Regions from separate parts of the Mesorhizobium sp. M0152 genome, predicted to be linked through region 2. Evidence: riboswitches for the same ligand, from Rfam matches in the RefSeq annotation. Region 2 holds a riboswitch; the other holds the start of a gene.
What was found. A riboswitch is a leader RNA that binds a small molecule or an ion and turns the genes downstream of it on or off. The one in region 2 is predicted to bind thiamine pyrophosphate.
Positions count from the first base shown of each region.

Region 1: it holds a riboswitch for thiamine pyrophosphate, as region 2 does, so the genes downstream of both, thiC (phosphomethylpyrimidine synthase ThiC) here and thiB (thiamine ABC transporter substrate binding subunit) in region 2, are expected to answer to the same signal.

Region 1 is NZ_JAMYTH010000042.1:29,323-33,953, forward strand. Features, by position in the region: gene hemA (5-aminolevulinate synthase) at 1-872, shown strand, start outside; gene NKJ26_RS28280 (ATP-grasp domain-containing protein) at 1,443-2,747, shown strand; TPP riboswitch at 2,968-3,084, shown strand; gene thiC (phosphomethylpyrimidine synthase ThiC) at 3,188-4,631, shown strand, end outside.
Region 2 is NZ_JAMYTH010000008.1:175,541-180,171, forward strand. Features, by position in the region: gene NKJ26_RS11655 (ABC-F family ATP-binding cassette domain-containing protein) at 1-1,566, opposite strand, end outside; gene NKJ26_RS11660 (thiamine diphosphokinase) at 1,568-2,212, opposite strand; TPP riboswitch at 2,300-2,414, shown strand; gene thiB (thiamine ABC transporter substrate binding subunit) at 2,458-3,456, shown strand; gene thiP (thiamine/thiamine pyrophosphate ABC transporter permease) at 3,730-4,631, shown strand, end outside.

The sequences.
Region 1 (4,631 bases), on a different contig from region 2:
GCTTCAGCTCAAACGATTCATCATTGAGTACATTGGCATCTTTGATGCCGGACACAATTATTTTTTCTGACGAGCACAACCACGCTTCAATTATTAGTGGATGCCGCAACAGCCGGGCCGAAAAGCGCGTCTTCCGGCATAACGACGTTGCGCATTTGCGGGAGCTTCTGCGCAGTGTAAATCCTGCAAGACCCAAGATCATTGTTTTTGAATCGGTATATTCAATGGACGGTGACATTTCACCGATCAAAGATATCTGTGACATGGCGGACGAATTTGGCGCAATGACGTTTCTGGATGAAGTTCATGCATCGGGAATGTACGGTCCGAAAGGCGCCGGCATTGCCGCGGAACTTGGCATCATGGATCGTCCAACCATCATCGAAGGGACGCTAGGTAAGGCGTTCGGCTCGATGGGGGGTTATGTGACCGGACCTGCCTCCATTGTTGACAGCATACGAAGCTTCTCGATCGGTTTCATTTTCACCACGGCGCTTGCGCCAGCGCTGGCGGCTGGTGCGCTGGCAGCGCTGCGCCATCTTCGCGATTCAGATTCAGAACGAATTGATCTGCACCGGAAAACGAAACTTTTAATCGGATTGCTGAAAGAGGCGGGCATCCCCGTCATGCCGACCCGAAGCCACATCATTCCTGTGCTTATTGGTGATCCATTCCGTTGCAAGGAAGCGTCCCGCCAGCTTCTGGATCAGCATGGAATATACGTTCAGCCAATTCTGGCGCCGAGTGTTCCGGTGGGAACCGAGCGGTTCAGGGTGACGATTACGCCTGCCCATAGTACGACAGATATTCGGACGTTCGTCGATGCGCTCAGGCAGGTTCTGCTGCGGGACAATCTTGGCAAGGCTGCCTAATGTAAATGCTGGGAACGACAGGGCGCGCAGCCTCAGACCTGATTATATTAGCCGGGCTCGCCGAGGTGGAAGCGGCGGTCAGCGATCCGGTTCTGACGCCCGATCGCATCTTCGAATGTCATCGGAAAGCAGTTCCGTAACCCGCAATGACAGCTTTCGCGATCTTAAATGATGTGACTCCATGATTGAATGGGGCCGTTTGACGGCTCGCTGCTTACACATCGGGCCGGTTCCAGATTCAGGGCTCACGATGAGCCGGTATGACCAGAGCGCATGTTCTTGTGCTGCGAGTTTGATGTGGCTTGGCGTGCCCTACCCGAGGGGTAGGTCACGCCCAGGCCCACGGGATCACACACCAACCCCAGCTAACCTGGTTTGAACGGAGCAAGCCTCCGACGCCGCCCTAATCAAAAACGCTGCAACAGATCCTTCAAATCAATTTGCAAGATTTTTACAACCGTCAGTCGTTGACAATGGTACGGCACCGCGAGTCTGAGGTCCGGCACGGCTACAAAAGTGACGCCGGTACCCTCGGACCGCCGCCAGCACGCAACATCGGGATTAACAGCAATGGTAAGAAGAAGAGCGCTCATATTGGTCGAAGGCCATAGGGGTACTGGTCAGCTATACGTCCAAGCGGCTCAGTGTCTTGGTCTTCATCCAATTACTCTGACGGCTGATCCACCTCGGTACGACTATCTTTCGGCGGAAAACGTTGAGGCAATCCGTGTCGACACTGGCAATCTCGAAGCGTTGGTCCGCGAAAGTTCGCGGCTGCGTGCTACCCACGACATTGCTGGCATTACTGGCTTTGCCGGGGACCATGAATCGATCTATGCGACAGTTGGCAAGCTTTGCCGGCATTTCGATCTACCGGGACCGAACCCTGAATCGATTGAACGAAGCTGCGACAAATTCAAGCAACGCCAACTCCTCGCGCAGGCCGGCGTTCCAATACCGGCTTATCGGTTGGCAACAAATGCGGCGGAGGTAGAAAGCTCGGCTGCAGAGATCGGCCCGCCCGTGATTCTTAAGCCGGCAGTAGGCAGCGGCAGCATGGGTGTCCGATTGTGCCGCAGCCTCGAAGACGTAGCCGAACATACGACCTATCTATTGGGCGGAAAGCACATATGGCGGTCTACACCGAAAATACTCGTCGAAGAATTCGCACAGGGCCCGTTCTATAGCATTAATGTTATGGGGAATGAGGTCGTTGCGATTTGCGCCAATGACTTTGGTCCCCTCCCCCATTTCGTCATACGTGAGGTGACGTATCCGGCCCTGCTAACCGATCAGGAGCGTGAGCGCATCGCCGATGTTTCGCTGAGCAGTTTGCGGGCTCTCGGCCTTGGCTGGGGGCCAACTAACATTGAACTCCGGTGCACGAAACGCGGTCCAGTTGTCATTGAAGTCAATCCGCGTCTTAGTGGCGCGCCCGACCCTCAACTGGTCCAGTTAGCTTACGGTGTCGACCTCGTCACCGAGCACATCAAGCTTGTTATTGGCGAGAAATGGGATCTGCGCAAAAAGCATTCGCATACTGCGGCCGCGCGATTCCTGCTTCCTGATCAAGATGGCACCCTGGACTGGATTGGTGGCGACACTCAGGCAGCTGCTATATCAGGTGTGGCCGAGGTCAAATTGAATGTTGAACCCAAGACACCGATCGTCAGGAAGGGGGATTTCCGAGACTGGATTGGACATGTCATTGCCACTTCGCCCAGCCGTGCTGAAACCGACGGCGCCCTTCAGCGAGCGGTCGACTTGATCGATTGGTCGATCACCCCTTTTCCGGCGACAATAAGAGGTGATCGAGAGCACGATGTTTGTGGGGCGTTCGGGCGGCCCACCAGTTCTGTTCCGATCAGGCATTGACGGCTTAAGATCCTTGAAACGCAGCAGTTCCCACGTCAATGTCACATCAAGTTTGACGAGGCAAATGCAGCTTTGGCCACACCTGCCTTGTCTCCCGCGGAACTTCTCCGCGACCCATGGCGAGGCCGTCGGCCCAATTTGGGCCCAATTTGAATGCCGCCCACCGCCGCCGCAGGACGAACATGCGCTTGACAAGACAACGCCGGCCCGTTCAACTTGAGGCATTCACCAGGGGAGTCCCGGCAAGGGGCTGAGATACTGCTGGCTTTCGCGGCGCAGTGACCCGTTGAACCTGATCCAGTTCATACTGGCGTAGGGACGGTGCAAGCGCTCTGCGGGAGTTCACGCCCGAGGTGCTGTTTCGGCAGGTCGACAGAAGCGTCTTTTCATCCTTCCGGCACAGAACTGGGTCTCCAATGCATGAGCAAAGGAGCCTCAAGATGAATGCCCTCACCCCAGCCGTCTCAACGGGACCGCTGCCTGCTTCGCGTAAGATCCACAAGCCCGGTGCCATCCACCCGCAGATCAGGGTGCCGATGCGCGAAATCTCCGTCCATCCGACAGCCGGCGAACCGCCCGTCACCGTCTACGATCCGTCGGGCCCCTATACCGATCCGGCTGTCGAAACCAGCATCGAAAAAGGCCTGGCCCGGCTTCGCCACGAATGGATCTTGGCGCGCGGCGATGTCGAGGTCTGCGACGGCCGCCATGTCCGGCCGGAGGACAACGGATTCGCGACGGGCGAACGCCTGACGCCAGAATTTCCCATCCGCCACCGACCGCTCAGGGCCAAAGCAGGCAAGGCGGTGACGCAGCTTGCCTACGCGCGCGCCGGCATCATCACACCCGAAATGGAGTTCGTCGCCATCCGCGAGAACCTTGGTCGCGAGATCCTGCGCGGCAAGCTTGAGCGCGACGGCGAGGCTTTCGGCGCGACGCTGCCCGATTTCGTCACGCCCGAATTCGTGCGTGACGAGGTGGCGCGCGGACGGGCGATCATCCCCGCCAACATCAACCATCCCGAGAGCGAGCCAATGATCATCGGCCGCAATTTCCTGGTCAAGATCAACGCCAATATCGGCAACTCCGCCGTCACATCGTCGATGGCGGAAGAGGTCGAAAAGATGGTGTGGGCGATCCGCTGGGGCGCCGATACGGTGATGGACCTGTCGACCGGCCGCAACATCCACAACATCCGCGACTGGATCGTGCGCAACGCGCCGGTGCCGATCGGCACGGTGCCGCTCTACCAAGCGCTCGAAAAGGTCGGCGGCATTGCCGAGGATCTGACCTGGGAGGTCTACCGCGACACGCTGATCGAACAGGCCGAGCAAGGCGTCGACTATTTCACCATCCACGCCGGCGTGCGGCTGCATTACATCCCGCTGACCGTCGACCGGGTGACGGGTATCGTCTCGCGCGGCGGCTCGATCATGGCCAAATGGTGCCTGCACCATCACCGGGAAAGCTTCCTCTACGAGCACTTCGCGGAGATCTGCGACATCGCCAGAGCCTACGACGTCTCCTTCTCGCTCGGCGACGGCCTTCGTCCGGGCTCGATCGCCGATGCCAACGACGCGGCGCAGTTCGCCGAGTTGGAAACGCTCGGCGAGCTGACGCAGATCGCCTGGGCGAAGGATTGCCAGGTGATGATCGAGGGGCCTGGCCACGTGCCGATGCACAAAATCAAGGCGAACATGGACAAGCAACTCGCCGTCTGCGGCGAGGCGCCGTTCTATACGCTTGGACCGCTGACGACCGACATCGCGCCGGGCTATGACCACATCACCTCAGGCATTGGCGCCGCGATGATCGGCTGGTTCGGCACCGCCATGCTCTGCTACGTCACGCCCAAGGAGCATCTCGGCCTTCCCGATCGCAACG
Region 2 (4,631 bases):
TGCCGGCTCGCCTTTGCCCGTCGCCGGCGCTTCGCCGGCCTCGGCCTTCGCGCGCGCCTTGCGGTCATCGAGCCTGGTGCCGCCGCGCTGCGCCAGCATGTCGGAATAGCCGCCGGCATATTCGATCCAGCGGCCGCCGCCATCGGGCGCGATGATGCTGGTCACGGTGCGGTCAAGGAAATCGCGGTCGTGGCTGACCAGGATGACCGTGCCGGCAAAGCCGGCGACCAGTTCCTGCAAGAGTTCCAGCGTCTCCATGTCGAGATCGTTGGTCGGCTCATCGAGCACCAGAAGGTTTGCCGGCCGTGCCAGCACGCGCGCCAGGATCAGCCGCGCCCGCTCGCCGCCGGAAAGCTCGCGCACCGGCGTGCGCGCCTGCTCCGGCTTGAACAGGAAGTCCTTCATGTAGGAGACGACATGGCGCTGCTCGCCATTGATGACGAGGTTCTCGCCGCGTCCGTCGGTGAGATATTGCGCCAGCGTCTCCTGCGGATCGACCGCTTCGCGCTTCTGGTCGAGCGTGGCGATCTCCAGGTTGGTGCCCAACCGCACGGAGCCGGCGTCCGGCGCCAGTTCGCCGGTCAGCATCTTCAAGAGCGTCGTCTTGCCGGCGCCGTTCGGGCCGACGAGGCCGATGCGGTCGCCGCGCTGGATGCGGGTCGAGAAGCCCTTGACCACGGTGAGGTCGCCAAAACTCTTCTCGATATTCTTGGCCTCGATTACCAGCTTGCCGGATTCGGCGGCGTCGCTCGCCACCATGGTGGCCGAACCTTCGGCGCCGCGATGGCCGCGAAAACGCTGGCGCATGGTCTGCAATTCGCCCAGCCGGCGCATGTTGCGCTTGCGTCTTGCCGTCACGCCATAGCGTAGCCAGTGCTCCTCGCGCACGACTTGGCGGCCGAGCTTGTGCTGCTCGCGCTCTTCCTCCTCCAGCACGAGGTCGCGCCACTCCTCGAAATGGCCAAAGCCCTTGTCCAGCCTGCGGGTCTGGCCGCGATCGAGCCAGACGGTGGCACGCGACACGCGTTCGAGAAAGCGGCGGTCGTGCGAGATGACGATGAGGGCGGAGGAGGTGCGAACGAGTTCCTCTTCCAGCCATTCGATGACTGACAGATCGAGATGGTTGGTCGGCTCATCGAGCAGCAGAATGTCGGGTTCCGGCGCCATGACGCGGGCAAGTGCCGCGCGCCTGGCCTCGCCGCCGGACAGGTCGTTCGGCCGCTCTTCGCCCGACAGGCCGAGGTGTTCCATCAGGTAGCTGGCGCGGTAGGGATCGTCGGCGGGGCCAAGCCCGGCCTCGACATAGGCGCGCACGGTCGCGAAGCCTTCCATGTCGGGCATCTGCGGCAAATAGCGGACGGTCGCCGAAGGCTGGCGGAACACCTCGCCGTCCTGCGGCTCGATCAGTCCGGCGGCGATCTTGAGCAGCGTCGACTTGCCGGACCCATTGCGGCCGACCAGCGCGATCTTGTCGCCGGCCGAGGCGGTCAAGGCGGCGCCATCGAGCAGCGGCGCGCCACCAAAGGTCAGTTTTATCCCGTCGAGATTGAGAAGGGGCGGGGCCATGTCAGCTTTCAGGTAGTGGATAGGGATGAGCAAGCAGCATCGCGCGGCCGTGGCCGAGGGCGATCTCAAGGCTGCCCTTGACTTCGTTGGAGATGGTCAGCGACGAGCCGAACGCCACCTGGACGTGGTTCAGCGGCCATTTGGCGCCGGAAACGGTCAGGCCGGCAAGTTCGGAGAAGCCAAGGATCGAAAACAGCGTGCCGGCGGCATAGTCGAAACCGGCTTTCCCGGACAGCAGAGGAACGCCTTCCTGGGCGCCGCTGGTCAAGAGCACTTCCGTTCCCGCCTCGGCCAGCCGCAGGCCGAGTGCCATATGCAGGAAGGCGTGGTCGGCGCGCTTGCCGCCGAAGGCGCCTGCAAGCACGAGACGGGTCGCACCGCGTTCGAGCGCAGCCGCGATCGCCAGTTCACCGTCGGTCTGGTCCTTCTCCGCCGGAAAGGTCCGGCGCGGTACGGCGGCGAGATCGTCAGGCAGATTGGCCGGCACGGAATCGAAATCGCCCACCCACAGCTCCGGGGTAAGGTCCAGCAGCCGCGCGTGGCCGATGCCGGCGTCGGCGGCGATCACGCGGGAACGTTCGACATGGCGGTCGAGCCGCGGCGTGCGGATGAGATCGCCGCCAAGCAGGATGGTGAATGTGCTCATATCCTGTCGCCCTTACCAGCCCGGCACGGGAAACGGAAGGCCGGCAAACTCCGCTTGCGTGGTTCGCCGGCCGGGCCTATGTGTCGAGGCGCTCTAACGGGGTGCCGGACGCGATCTTCGCGGACCGGCTGAGAGGCAGTCTCGCCAACCCGCTGAACCTGATCCGGTTTGTACCGGCGGAGGGATTAGACGTTTCGGACAGTCCGACGCCTCAATTCCCTTCAACTCGAACGAAGGAGGCGCCGATGCGCACGCTTTTATACTCTCTTGTCTCGGCAATGGTCCTGGCCCTGTCCGGACCGGCCTTGGCCAAGGACAAGCTCACCGTCTACACCTATGAAAGCTTCACCGCCGACTGGGGTCCCGGCCCGGTTGTGAAGAAGGAGTTCGAGGCGGAATGCGGCTGCGATGTCGAGTTCGTCTCGGTCGCCGATGGCGTGGCCTTGCTCAACCGCGTCAAGCTCGAAGGCGCCTCGACCAAGGCCGACATCGTGCTTGGCCTCGACACCAACCTCACCGCCGACGCCAAGGCCAGCGGCCTGTTCGCGCCGCATGGCGCGGTGACGGAGGTCAACGTGCCGGGTGGCTGGAGCGACGACACTTTTGTTCCCTTCGACTACGGCTATTTCGCCGTCGTCTATGACACGCAGAAGCTGAAGACACCGCCGAAGAGCCTGAAGGAGCTGGTCGAAGGCAGCGCCGACGACAAGATCGTCATCCAGGATCCGCGCACTTCGACACCGGGTCTCGGCCTGCTGTTGTGGGTCAAGTCGGTCTATGGCGACAAGGCGCCGGAGGCCTGGGCCAAGCTCAAGGCCAAGGTGCTGACCGTGACGCCGGGCTGGAGCGAGGCCTACGGCTTGTTCACCAAGGGCGAGGCGCCCATGGTGCTGTCCTACACCACCTCGCCGGCCTATCACATGGTCGCCGAAAACACCGAGCGCTACCAGGCGGCGTCCTTCGACGAGGGCGAGTACCTGCAGATCGAGGTCGCGGGCGTCACCACCACGGGGGCCAAGAATCCGCTGGCGGAAAAGTTCATGGCCTTCATGACCGGACCGAAATTCCAGGACGCCATCCCGGAGACCAACTGGATGTTCCCGGCCGGCAAGACCGACAAACCGCTCAACCCGGCCTTCGACAGACTGGTCAAGCCGGCCAAGACCTTGCTGTTCAGCCCCGAGGAGGTCGCGGCCAACCGCAAGGCCTGGGTGGATGAATGGCTGGCGGTGATGAGCAAGTAGTTTGGCTATATGATTGAAAGATGATCGCCCTCCGGCGCCCCCCTCTGTCCTGCCCGTCCTCCGCAGCTGCAGCGCAGCTGCTGCAGAGGATGGACCGGACATCTCCCCCACAAGGGGGGAGATTGGCAGCTTCGTTGCCGGCTCGTTCCTGGCAGCGTTTGAGATTGGCGGAAGCCGCAGCGACATCCGATCTTCCCCCTCGTGGGGGAGATGTCCGGCAGTCACGTTCGTCAAGTCCCCGCCAGTCGATGATATCGAGGCAGATGGTGCAGCGTGCAACGCGCTGACCCCCGCACCACCGCCGGTGTCCTCGCACTCGCTGCAATCGCGCTCCTCATTGGCGGGGCGTTTGCCGGCCTGATCATCGAGGGTGCCCACGACTTATCCGGCGCGCGGGGGGCCTTCGACGCCTATCTCCTGCGCGTTATCCGCTTCACGCTCTGGCAGGCGGCGCTCTCGACGCTGCTTTCAGTCGGCCCGGCATTGTTCGTGGCGCGCGCGCTGTCGCGGCATCCAGCTTTCTTCGGCCGCGCCTTCATCCTGCAACTCTTCGCCATACCCCTGGCCCTGCCGGCGATCGTCGCGGCACTCGGCATCCTCGCCCTCTATGGCCGTGCCGGATATTTCGCCGGTCTGTTCAGTGCTGCTGGCGGTCAGAGCTGGCCGGGAATCTATGGCCTGTCCGGCATTCTAATCGCTCACGTTTTCTTCAACCTGCCACTGGCGACCAGGCTATTTCTGGAGGCGCTGCGGACCATACCTTCCGACCAGTGGCGGCTGGCGAGCCAGCTCGGCATGGGGGCGCGGCCGGCCTTCCGGCTGATCGAGTGGCCGACCTTGCGTGCCGCCTTGCCAGGTGTCGCCGGGCTTGTCTTCATGCTCTGCATCACCTCGTTCACCATCGTGCTGACGCTCGGCGGCGGGCCGGCCGCGACGACGCTCGAGGTCGGCATCTACCAGGCGCTGCGCTTCGATTTCGATCCGTCGCGGGCGGTGACGCTGACCCTGCTGCAAATCGCATTGACCTTCGTCGTGGTGCTGGCGCTGACGCGGCTTGGCGCCAACGTGGTCGGAGATACCAGCCTGCCGGTCGCGCCACGCCGCTATCTCTCCATCAAAGGCACCGAGACCGCGCTGAATGCCGTGCTGATCGTGCTTGCACTGCTGTTCGTCAT